2 regions of the Streptomyces sp. JH34 genome follow, and region 1 is predicted to be linked to the other one. Evidence: riboswitches for the same ligand, from Rfam matches in the RefSeq annotation. Region 1 holds a riboswitch; the other holds the start of a gene.
What was found. Region 1 has a riboswitch for cyclic di-AMP ahead of LWJ43_RS19295 (LysM peptidoglycan-binding domain-containing protein). Riboswitches for the same ligand answer to the same signal wherever they lie in the genome.
Positions count from the first base shown of each region.

Region 2: linked by a shared signal. The riboswitch ahead of LWJ43_RS03305 (M23 family metallopeptidase) and the one ahead of LWJ43_RS19295 (LysM peptidoglycan-binding domain-containing protein) in region 1 are both predicted to bind cyclic di-AMP.

Region 1 covers NZ_JAJSOO010000001.1:4,310,175-4,315,492, reverse strand. Annotated here, with positions in the region: gene LWJ43_RS19315 (Ppx/GppA phosphatase family protein) at 1-304, opposite strand, end outside; gene LWJ43_RS19310 (DUF501 domain-containing protein) at 339-881, opposite strand; gene LWJ43_RS19305 (FtsB family cell division protein) at 970-1,440, opposite strand; gene eno (phosphopyruvate hydratase) at 1,535-2,821, opposite strand; gene LWJ43_RS19295 (LysM peptidoglycan-binding domain-containing protein) at 3,156-3,848, opposite strand; cyclic di-AMP (ydaO/yuaA leader) riboswitch at 3,849-4,021, opposite strand; gene LWJ43_RS19290 (transglycosylase family protein) at 4,312-5,318, opposite strand, start outside.
Region 2 covers NZ_JAJSOO010000001.1:695,305-700,622, reverse strand. Annotated here, with positions in the region: gene LWJ43_RS03310 (tyrosine-protein phosphatase) at 1-270, opposite strand, end outside; cyclic di-AMP (ydaO/yuaA leader) riboswitch at 683-843, shown strand; gene LWJ43_RS03305 (M23 family metallopeptidase) at 847-1,749, shown strand; gene LWJ43_RS03300 (SGNH/GDSL hydrolase family protein) at 1,913-2,740, shown strand; gene LWJ43_RS03295 (STM4011 family radical SAM protein) at 2,816-3,775, opposite strand; gene LWJ43_RS03290 (STM4012 family radical SAM protein) at 3,784-5,187, opposite strand; gene LWJ43_RS03285 (STM4013/SEN3800 family hydrolase) at 5,184-5,318, opposite strand, start outside.

The DNA.
Region 1 (5,318 bases):
GGATCTCCAGGACACCGCGGACGAACGTGTCGCTGTTCTCCGCGTCCCGGGAGGCGGACGTGGCGACGAACCGGATCCGCTCGGCACCGAGCTCCTTGATCGCGGCCGCGTAGTCACGGCACGCGTCGAAGGTGCGCTCCAGCGCCTCGGGGGCCAGCCGGCCGGTGCGGTCGACACCCTGGCCGAGCCGGACGATCCGCATCCGGCGGTCGAGCTCGGTGAAGTCCCCGGTGGCGGGGTCCACGTCCGCCACGAGCAGGCGGATGGAGTTGGTACCGCAGTCGATGGCGGCAACGCGGGTCATGGGGCTCCTGTGGTCGTACGGGCGGTGCGGGAGGTCAGGACGCGTCGGGTCCGGCGTCGGAGCCGCACGGCGTGACGCACGGGCCCTTCGCCCACCACTCCGGCAGCATCGCGATGGCCTCGTCGCCCAGCGGGTTGACCCCGGGGCCCGCCACCAGCGAGTGGCCGACCAGGACGTGCAGGCACTTCACACGGTCCGGCATCCCGCCCGCGCTGGGGAAGCCCTCCAGCACCTCGATGGCGTCCCGGCGCGCGAGGTAGTCCTCGTGCGCGGCGCGGTAGGCGGCCGCCAGCTCTGGGTCCGTCGCCAGGCGCTCGGTCATCTCCTTCATGACCCCGTTGGCCTCCAGCGTGCCGATCGCCGACGCGGCACGCGGACAGGTCAGGTAGTACGTCGTCGGGAACGGCGTGCCGTCCTCCAGACGGGGCTGCGTCTCGACCACGTCCGGGTTGCCGCACGGGCAGCGGTGCGCGATGGCGCGCAGCCCACGCGGCGGCCGGCCGAGCTGGAGCTCGAACGCGGCGATGTCCGCAGCGGTGGGTGCGGTGGATTCGGTCTGCGGAGGGGGCGTGTCCATGCCTGCCTTGAATGTCATCGGTCGGACTGTATGAATCGGTGCGGGGACGGGGCACGGCCCGTGCCCCGGGTCCCGCACCGGTGCGGGGTCATTCCCGGTCGGCGCTGTCGACGCCGTCCCAGAGGTTCGAGTGCCAGGGCCGCCCCGTCGCCCCCGGCTCGCCGCGACGCACGTCGGCCGCGTCCGGGTCGACCACCGTATAGCCGGTCTCCCCGGGCAGCACGTAGTGCAGGTGCTGGCGCGCGAGACGGCGGACGTACGCGTCGTCCTTGAGCCGCGCCTTCTCGTCGCGCAGCTCCTCGGTCCGCCGGTGGGCCTCCTGCGAGAGCCTCTCCTGTTCCGCGATCTGGTCGCGCTGGGAGATGTACTGCCTCATGGGGTACGCCAGGGCGACCACGAGCGAGCAGACGATCAGCGCGAGGAACGCGGCCCGGCCGGTGAGCCGGGAGCGCCGTGCCTGGCGGCGGCTCTGGGACCGGTAGACGCGGGCCGCCGTCTGCTCCCCGAGCAGCCGCAGCCTGGTCGCGGTGGAGAACCGGTCGCGGTCCTTCCCGGCCATGTCTCACGCCTCCCCGTTACGCACGTCCGTCCCCGCACACGGTACGGGACCGGATGCGGGGACGGACGGAGGCTGGTGCTCCGGACTCGGGCTGTCAGCCCTCGAAGCGGAACCGCGGGAACGCCGAACGACCGGCGTACACCGCGGCGTCGTCGAGGATCTCCTCGATGCGCAGCAGCTGGTTGTACTTGGCGACGCGGTCCGAGCGGGCCGGGGCACCGGTCTTGATCTGGCCACAGTTCACGGCGACGGCGAGGTCGGCGATGGTGACGTCCTCGGTCTCACCGGAGCGGTGGGACATCATGCACTTGAAGCCGTTGCGCTGGGCCAGCTCGACGGCGTCGAGGGTCTCGGTCAGCGAGCCGATCTGGTTGACCTTGACCAGCAGGGCGTTGGCCGAGCCCTCCTCGATACCGCGGGCGAGACGCTCGGGGTTGGTGACGAACAGGTCGTCACCGACGATCTGCACCTTGGAGCCGAGCTTGTCGGTGATGACCTTCCAGCCCGCCCAGTCGTCCTCGTACAGCGGGTCCTCGATGGAGACCAGCGGGTACGCGGAGACGAGCTCCTCGTAGTACTCGGTCATCTCGGCGGCCGAGCGGGACTTGCCCTCGAACTCGTAGACGCCGTCCTTGTAGAACTCGGACGCGGCGACGTCGAGCGCGAGCGCGATGTCGCGGCCCGGGACGTAACCGGCCTCCTTGACGGCCTCGAGGATGAGGTCGAGGGCGGCGCGGTTGGACTCGAGGTTGGGGGCGAAGCCGCCCTCGTCACCGAGACCGGTGGACAGGCCCTTGGTCTTCAGGACCTTCTTCAGCGTGTGGTAGATCTCCGCGCCCCAGCGAAGGGCCTCGGAGAACGACTCGGCGCCGATCGGCGCGATCATGAACTCCTGGATGTCCACGTTGGAGTCGGCGTGCGAGCCGCCGTTCAGGATGTTCATCATCGGAACGGGCAGCAGGTGCGCGTTCGGGCCGCCGAGGTAGCGGAACAGCGGGAGGTCGGAGGCCTCGGACGCGGCGTGCGCCACGGCCAGCGAGACACCGAGGATGGCGTTGGCGCCGAGGGAGCCCTTGTTCTCGGTGGCGTCCAGGTCGAACATCGCCTGGTCGATGAGGCGCTGCTCGGTGGCGTCGTAGCCGACGAGCTCCGGGCCGATCTGCTCGATCACGGCGAGGACGGCCTTCTCGACGCCCTTGCCCTGGTAGCGGTTGGGGTCACCGTCGCGAAGCTCGATGGCCTCGAACGCGCCGGTGGAGGCTCCGGACGGGACAGCAGCACGTCCCGTGCTGCCGTCGTCGAGGCCAACCTCGACCTCGACCGTGGGGTTGCCCCGGGAGTCGAGGATTTCCCTGGCTACGACGACGTCGATGGACGGCACGAGGCATCTCCTTCTGGGATCTGACACTGGTTGTGCAGGGTCACTGTGGCCTTGCGCCACGAGCCTAACCGGCTCGGCCCGCTGCGTCGGCCGTCCGCCCGTCCCCTGGGACGAAAAAGGACCCAAGGGCCTGCATTACGGGCAAAGCTCCAGAATTCTACTGGCGAGTAACCACAAGAACTGAACGCGCGCCCTCGGGGCGGCCCTGCGGGCGCACCGGGATCACGCCCGCCGTGGAGCCCCTGACACGGCCGCGGCCCGGCGCGCGGGGGGTATGCGCGCCGGGCCGGGCCGGGCCGCCGGGGCAGGAGGGGGGACCCCGGACCGGTTGCGACTACTTCAGGTGGAGCTGCTGCCCCGGGAAGATCAGGTCCGCGTCGTCGACGATGTCGTCGTTCAGCTTGAAGAGCTTCTCCCAGCCGCCCTTGACCTTCTTGGCGTCGGCGATCTTGCCGAGGGTGTCGCCGGCCTTCACCTTGTACTCGCCGTCGCCCTTCTCGACCTTCTGGCCGGTCGGGGTGGTGACGGTCTTCTCGGGAGCCGTGCGCTTCTCGCTGCGCGTGGTGGGCTGCTCGGCCTTGCGCTCCGGCGCGGCCTGCGGGTCCGTGTCGCCGTTCTTGCCGGAGCCGGTGTCGACGCCCGGGTCCACACCGTCGTTCGTCAGGCCGCCGGCACCGGCGCAGGCCCAGGCTCCCGGGCCCTGCAGTTCGAGGAGCTTCTCGGCGGTGGCTATCTGCTGGCCCTTGGTGGCCAGGTCGGCGCGGGCGGCGTACTGCGTACCGCCGGCGGCGGCCCAGCTGGACGCCGAGAACTGCAGACCGCCGTAGTAGCCGTTGCCGGTGTTGATGGACCAGTTGCCACCGGACTCGCACTGGGCGACGGCGTCCCAGGTGTCGACGGAGGCGGCGGAGGCACCGGTCGCGCCCATCAGCGGGACGGCGACGGCGGCACCGGTGACACCGGCCAGGGTCGCGATGCGGACGGCCTTGGACGGGCGACGGTGCTTGCCCTTGCTGGAAAGCAGCATGGTTCTCCTCACCGACGCCTACGAGGTGAGCTGTCGGGTTCGGGCCTGTGAGTTGCCCGGCCACCCGCACTCGCGGACGGCTTCACCCCCAGCCGGTCCTCCAGCCGTCTTCCGACGGCCGGGTACCGGCACTTACCTGGGTCCCCCGCTCCTGCCTACGGCGCTTTACGCGTCGGTCCCCTTCGGCCGACGGCAGGATTCGGCGTGACGGTCGAAGGTGCCCGCGGTGCGAGCGGCTCCGACCGTAGACACACGCAACCCCCACATTCAAAGATGGACATAACGGCTAATCAGCACTTAACGGCTCCGCCCTGCGGTTTGTTTTCGCAGGTCATGGCCAAAATGGACGGACCGGACGGACCGAGCGCACCAGTTGACGCAAAGAGACCCATGTCTCACTTACGCATAAGTGGACATAGGTCTCTTAACTGCCCCCGCTTTCGGGGTGTTTTCCCGCTTTTGATCAGTTGGCCGCAGCGGTCTCCGGAGCCACCGGCTCCTGCGTGTCCGCCCCGAGTCCGAGTTCCAGGCTCTGGCCGGGCAGGATCAGGTCCGGGTCGGAACCCAGCTCGTCCTTGTTGGCCTCGTAGAGAGCGGTCCAGCCGCCGGCGAGCTCCTGCGTGTCGGCGATCGCCCAGAGGTTGTCGCCCTCGCGGACGGTGTACGTCCCCTCGGCGCCCTCACGGGCCCCGGAGTCACCGCGTGAGGCGTGCCGGCCGGACTCGCGCCCCTCGTCCAGCTCCGACCCGGCGCTGCCCTCGGCGCTGCCCTCGGGAGCCGGCGTGCCGCGGTGCTTCCCGCCCTTCGCCGCGTCACCCTTCGCCGCGTCGCCCTTCGCCGTGTCGTCCTTCGCCGCGCCGGAAGCCTCGGGGGACGGAGTGGCGGACTGCGACGCGCCGGTCCTGTCCGCTTCGTCGCTCTCGGCCGCCGTACCGCCGGAGGTGTTCCCCTTCGCCTCGCCCTTCGAGCCGGCGTCGTCCTGCCGGTCCGCGTCGTCCGCCGTGGACGACGGATCCGTCGCCTCGGCGGAGGGCGTCCCGGTGGCGGTGCCGGAGGCCTCGGCCGAAGGATCGCCGCCCGGGTCGATGCCCGGCAGGGTCCCGTCCAGGGCCAGCCCGGAGATCACGGCGCAGCTGGGCCACGCCTGCGGCCCCTTGTCGTCCAGCACCTTCTCGGCGACGGCTATCTGCTGCGAGCGGCTCGCGAGGTCGGCGCGAGAAGCGAAGTCCGTACCTCCGTAGGCCTTCCAGGTGTCCTGCGAGAACTGCAGGCCTCCGTAGTAGCCGTTGCCCAGGTCGGCACTCCACATGCCGCCGCTCTCGCATTCGGCGACCCGGTCCCAGGTCGACGCGTCGGCGGCTTGTGCGCCGCCCGCGCCGAGCAGCGGGATGGCGATGGCCGATCCGGTCACGCCTGCGGCGACGACGATGGCGGGTGCCTGGCGAGGGCGGCGGTGTCTGCCGGTCGCGG
Region 2 (5,318 bases), 3.6 Mb from region 1:
GACGCCGGGCAGTTCCACGTCGAGGCCGTCCAGCTTGTGGTCGGCCGCGTTGCGGAAGTCGAAGACCGTGTGCAGTCCGAGCCCGGCGAGGAACGCGGCGTCGGCCTCCGTGGCGTGCGCGAGGTGACCGCTGCGGTAGAGGCGCCCGTAGCGCACGGCGCGGCCGTCCACGGTCGGTAGCCCACCGACGTCGCGGAAGTTGCGGACGCCGGTCAGTTCGACGTCCTTCGGACCGTGGCCGGCCGGCGGGACCTCTGGCAGCTGCGTCACAGGGACTCCTGGAGTGTCGGGCGCCGGCGCCGCTCGCCGACGGGGCACGCTCGCGACCATACGACATGGCCGCATCTCGCAACCGTCTCGGTCGTGGCGGCGGACCCACCGCGCCGAGTGATGACCGCGAGATGTCCGTATTGATGCATATGGCAGAACATGCCCCGCTTGTACGGGAGATGGGGTGAGGTGGGTGAGCGGGATCATATCCGTGACGGTGTGTGGCGAACGCGCGGGTGGGTATTCCTGACGCCGCGCGGAATGCCAAGATCCGTAATCCACGGAGTGTGACGGTAATTCCGCGACGGAATTGAAGAGTGGATTCCGGTTCGCGATCGGCCGCTTGTTCGCGGCGTCCCGGCTCGTTTACGGTCACGGTCAATCCGGACGGAACGCCTAATCCTGCCGCCGCCCGGAATCCGCACCGACTCACGTGTGGCAGGAGCGGGGGAACCAGGTAAGTCGCCGTCCGGAGTGATCCGGTACGGCTCGGGGTCAAGACGCGCACCGCGCGGCCGGGCATCTCCAGTCCGAACCCGACAGCTCACCTCGCAGGCGCCGGAGAGGAAATCCCCCATGCCCGCAAAAGGCAAGCACCGTCGTACGAAGACCGGCCCGATCTCCCGAGGCGTCCTTGCCGCGGGTACCGGCGGCGCCGTCCTCGCCCTCCCGCTGATCGGCGCCACCGGCGCCCACGCCGCCGAGCAGGCGGCGCCGGCCAAGCCCGTCGCCGCCCACAGCGCTCCCGCCTCGGCCGCGAAGAGCTCCCCGAAGACCTACTCCGTGGTCTCCGGCGACTACCTGGCCAAGATCGCTGCCGACCACGAGGTCAAGGGCGGCTGGCAGAAGCTGTACAAGGACAACCGCGACGTCGTCGGCGGTAACCCGAGCCTGATCCTTCCGGGCATGAAGCTGACGCTCGGCGCCAAGGCGTCCGGCTCCGCCGAGGCCGCGCCCTCCAAGGCCGCCCCGTCGACGGCCAAGAAGGCCGCTCCGGCCGAGAAGGCGGCCGCCCCGGCGCAGGAGACCGCCGCGAAGACCGCCGACTCCGCCGCGTCGGAGAGCAACACCTCCGGCTGGACCACCCCGGTCGAGAACGCCGACGTCACGACCCAGTACCGCGCCTCGGGCGCCAGCTGGTCCAGCGGCTACCACACCGGATCCGACTTCCAGGCGGCCTCCGGCACCAGCGTCCGGTCCATCGGCGAGGGCACCGTGGTCTCCGCCGGCTGGAGCGGCTCGTACGGCAACGAGGTCGTCATCCAGCACAGCGACGGCATGTACTCGCAGTACGCCCACCTGTCCTCGCTCGAGGTCTCGACCGGTCAGACCGTCACCGGCGGCCAGCAGATCGGCCTCTCCGGCTCCACGGGCAACTCCACCGGCCCGCACCTCCACTTCGAGGTCCGGACCGGCCCGAGCTACGGCTCGGACGTCGACCCGATCGCCTACCTGCGTTCGCACGGTGTGTCCATCTGAGGCACACCACCTGAGGGCCGGGGAGAGGGGCGGTGCGCCGAGGCGCACCGCCCCTCTCCTTATTCCTGCTTTACCAAAAACTGACCAGGTGGTCTTTCTCACCACCCGTCAACCCCCTATTACGGTCGCGTAGGTCACATTCGAAGGTGCAGGATAAGCCCTTGTGGCAGACGATTCGAGAAACAGACAACGAGGCATCATCGGGTCGTACGCGGCGATCGGCGACAGTTTCACCGAGGGCGTCGGAGACCCCGGCCCTGGCGGGACGCTCGTCGGCTGGGCGGACCGGTTCGCGGTCCTCCTCGCGGACCAGCTCCCGGTCCCAGATGCGATGGTCGGACCCCTGGACGACTCGCACGGGCATTTCCGGTACGCCAATCTCGCCGTACGCGGACGCCTCCTCGACCAGGTAGTCGAGGAACAGGTCCCCCGCGCCAAGGAGATGGCCCCCGATCTGGTGAGCTTCTGCGCGGGCGGCAACGACATCCTCCGTCCCGGGTCCGACCCGGACGACGTGGCGGAACGCTTCGAGCGGGCGGTGGCCGACCTGACGCAAGCGGTCGGCACCGTCATGGTCACCACCGGCTTCGACACCCGGGGCATCCCCGTGCTGAAGCACCTGCGGGGCAAGATCGCCATGTACACCGCGCACGTCAGGTCCATCGCCGACCGTTACGACTGCCCGGTGCTCGACCTCTGGTCCCTGCGGTCCGTGCAGGACAGGCGGGCCTGGGACAGCGACCGGCTGCACCTCTCGGCCGAGGGGCACACCAGGGTCGCGCTGCGCGCCGCCCAGGTCCTCGGCGTCGAGGTGCCGGCCGACCCCGACCAGCTGTGGCCTCCGCAGGCCCAGCGCGGGACGCTGGAAGTACGGCGCGACGACATCCACTGGGCGCGCGAGTACCTCGTCCCGTGGATCGGCCGCAGGCTCCGCGGGGAGTCCTCGGGGGACCAGGTCGCGGCCAAGCGCCCCGACCTGCTGCCGCTCTGACCGCGCGGAGAACGACGTCCCGTCAGCGTCCGCCGTGACGTCGGGCCGTCGCGTCCCGCCGGCCGACGCCTCCGGTCAGCGGCTGACGAACGGGAGCGGACTCCGGGACGGGCCCGGCGACACGGGCCCGCCCGGTGCGGATGCCGGGCGGGCGGGTCTCCGCACCGGGTCCGCGGGCATCCGTACCGGGTCCGCGGGTATCCGCTCCAGCACTCCGCCCGCGAAGACGTCGTACAACGGCAGCGTCTCCAGGTGCACATAGCCGATGTGGCAGTCGCAGACGTCGAGCGGGCAGCCGCGTGGGCCCAGAGAGTCCTGGTAACTGCCGTCGTAGAGATTGCCCAGTTCGGCACGGACGAAGTGGCAGCGGCGCACCGTCCCGTCACCGTCCACCGAGACGACCGACTCGCCGGTCCGGCAGGGCAGTCCGGCCGAGCGGTGCGGGTGCCTGCTGTAGGGGAACAGTGGATCAAGGGCCGTCCAGCGGTCCGCCTCCTCGTCCGTATAGGTGTGTCCCTCGGCGGCGTTGACCCAGAGATACACCTCGGACGGCAGAGCGGCACGCAGACGGCGTGCCTCCTCCAGGTGCTCGTCGAGACCGACGATCCCGACGCTGTGACGCACTCCGAGGGCCGCGAGCTCCCGGCACCGGGCGAGGAACCGCTCGTACGGCGTCTGACCGGGGTGGTAGGTGCACCACAGGGCGACCTTGTCGCGGTCCGCCTCGGCGAGCCAGCCGGTGCGGCAGCTCAGGTTGGTCTGGATGGCGACCCTGCTGACATGGGGCAGCCGGGACATCTCGACGAGCGCCCTCCTGTACCAGGACCGCACCAGGCCCTCGCCCCACGGAGTGAAGAGCACCGAGAGCCGGTGGCCGGTCCGCTCCGCCGCCCACGCGGTGAACCGCTCCAGGGCCGCGCGGTCGGACCGCAACTGCTCCCCGGTGTCCCGCCGCTTGGCGAACGGGCAGTAGGGGCAGTCGTAGTCGCAGGAGGCCAGCGGGCCCCGGTAGAGGATGGTCAGGTCCGTGCTCATGGGACGGCTCACCTCGCCTCGTACGCGGCCATCGCGGCCCGTACCGCCGGGGAGAACAGCTCCGGGCCGAGCGCGTCGGAGTGGGCGAGGCCCTCGGGGGAGAGACGCAGTCGGCCGGGCGCCGCGGAACCGCCTGTCCCCGAACCGTCGACTTCCGGACCGCCGCCCCCCGAAGCGTCCAGCCAGCCGCGGCCGGCGAAGAGCTCCAGCTCCGCGGCGAAGTCCTCGTACGGATCGGACCCGAAGCGCTCGCGGTACTCGGCGGGCCGCATGCCCTCGGCCTGGAGCAGCGACTGCAGGAGGTGGCGCCGGCGCGCCTCCCCGTCGTCGACGTACCGGCCGACCTCCGCCCGGGAGAAGTCCGTTGTGGTCGTGAAACCGTCGATGATGCCCCGAATCTCCCGCATCTCCACCGCGTAGTCGAAGGAGTAGTGCAACGAGGAGGTGTACGAGCGTGCCCCGCAGCCGAGCCCGATCATGCCGTCGGTCTGGCAGGCGTAGTCGTCGGGTCCCGCGGGCGGGGCGTCCACGCGGCGGAACATCCGCATCGACACCTGCTCGTATCCATGGGCCAGCAGATGGTCGCGGCCGGCGCGGTACAGCCGCAGCCGCTGTTCGTCCCAGGCGGTGTCCGGGCCCTCCGCGGACGCTCCCAGCCGCCCGAGGCCGGTCAGCGGGCGCACATACAGCGGGTAGAGGTACAGCTCCTCCGGACGCCAGGCCAGAGCGGCGTCCAGCGAGGTCCGCCAAGTGGCCTCGGTCTGGCCCTCGATGCCGTAGATCAGGTCGATGTTGAGGACCGGGACGCGGGCCTCACGGATCCGGCCGAGCGCCGCCTCCACCTCGGAGCGGTGCTGCGGACGGACCGCTGCCCTGGCCTCCGCCTCGACGAAACTCTGCACACCGATGCTGATCCGGGTCGTGCCCCGGTCCGCCAGGACGGCGAGCCGGTCCGCCGTCGCCGTCGACGGCGACGTCTCGACCGACAGCGGCACGGCACTCAGGTCGGCTCCCATCCGCTTCTCCGCGATGTCGCAGAGACGTTCCAGCTCACCGGCGGTGAGGAAGGTGGGCGTCCCGCCACCGAACGCCGCGGAGGCGAAGCGCACCGGCTCGTCGTCGCCCAGGGCGTCCCGGACCGCGGTGGCCTGCCGGTCGAGCGCGTCGAGATAGCGCGTCGTCAGCTCCTCGGGGGCGCCGATCCGGGTGAACAGATTGCAGAAGCCGCAGCGGACCTCGCAGAACGGTATGTGGAGGTAGAGGGAGAGCGCGTCCTTGCGCTCCGTCGCCCAGAGGTCCCTGAGCAGCGGACGCCCGCCGGGGTGGTCCGCGAGGGGGCGGTAGGCGGTCTTGTGCGGGTAGGCGTAGACGTAGCTGCGGTACGGGCCGGTGCCGAGCGTGGTGCCGGTCATCGGGGCGCCCCCTGTTCGAGGAAGAAGTGGGCATAGGGCACGGTCCACACGGCTTCGTGGCCGATCCGGTGACCGGTGTAACCGTCGTCGCCGTACGCCGTGCCGTGATCGGAGCAGACGATGGCGAAACA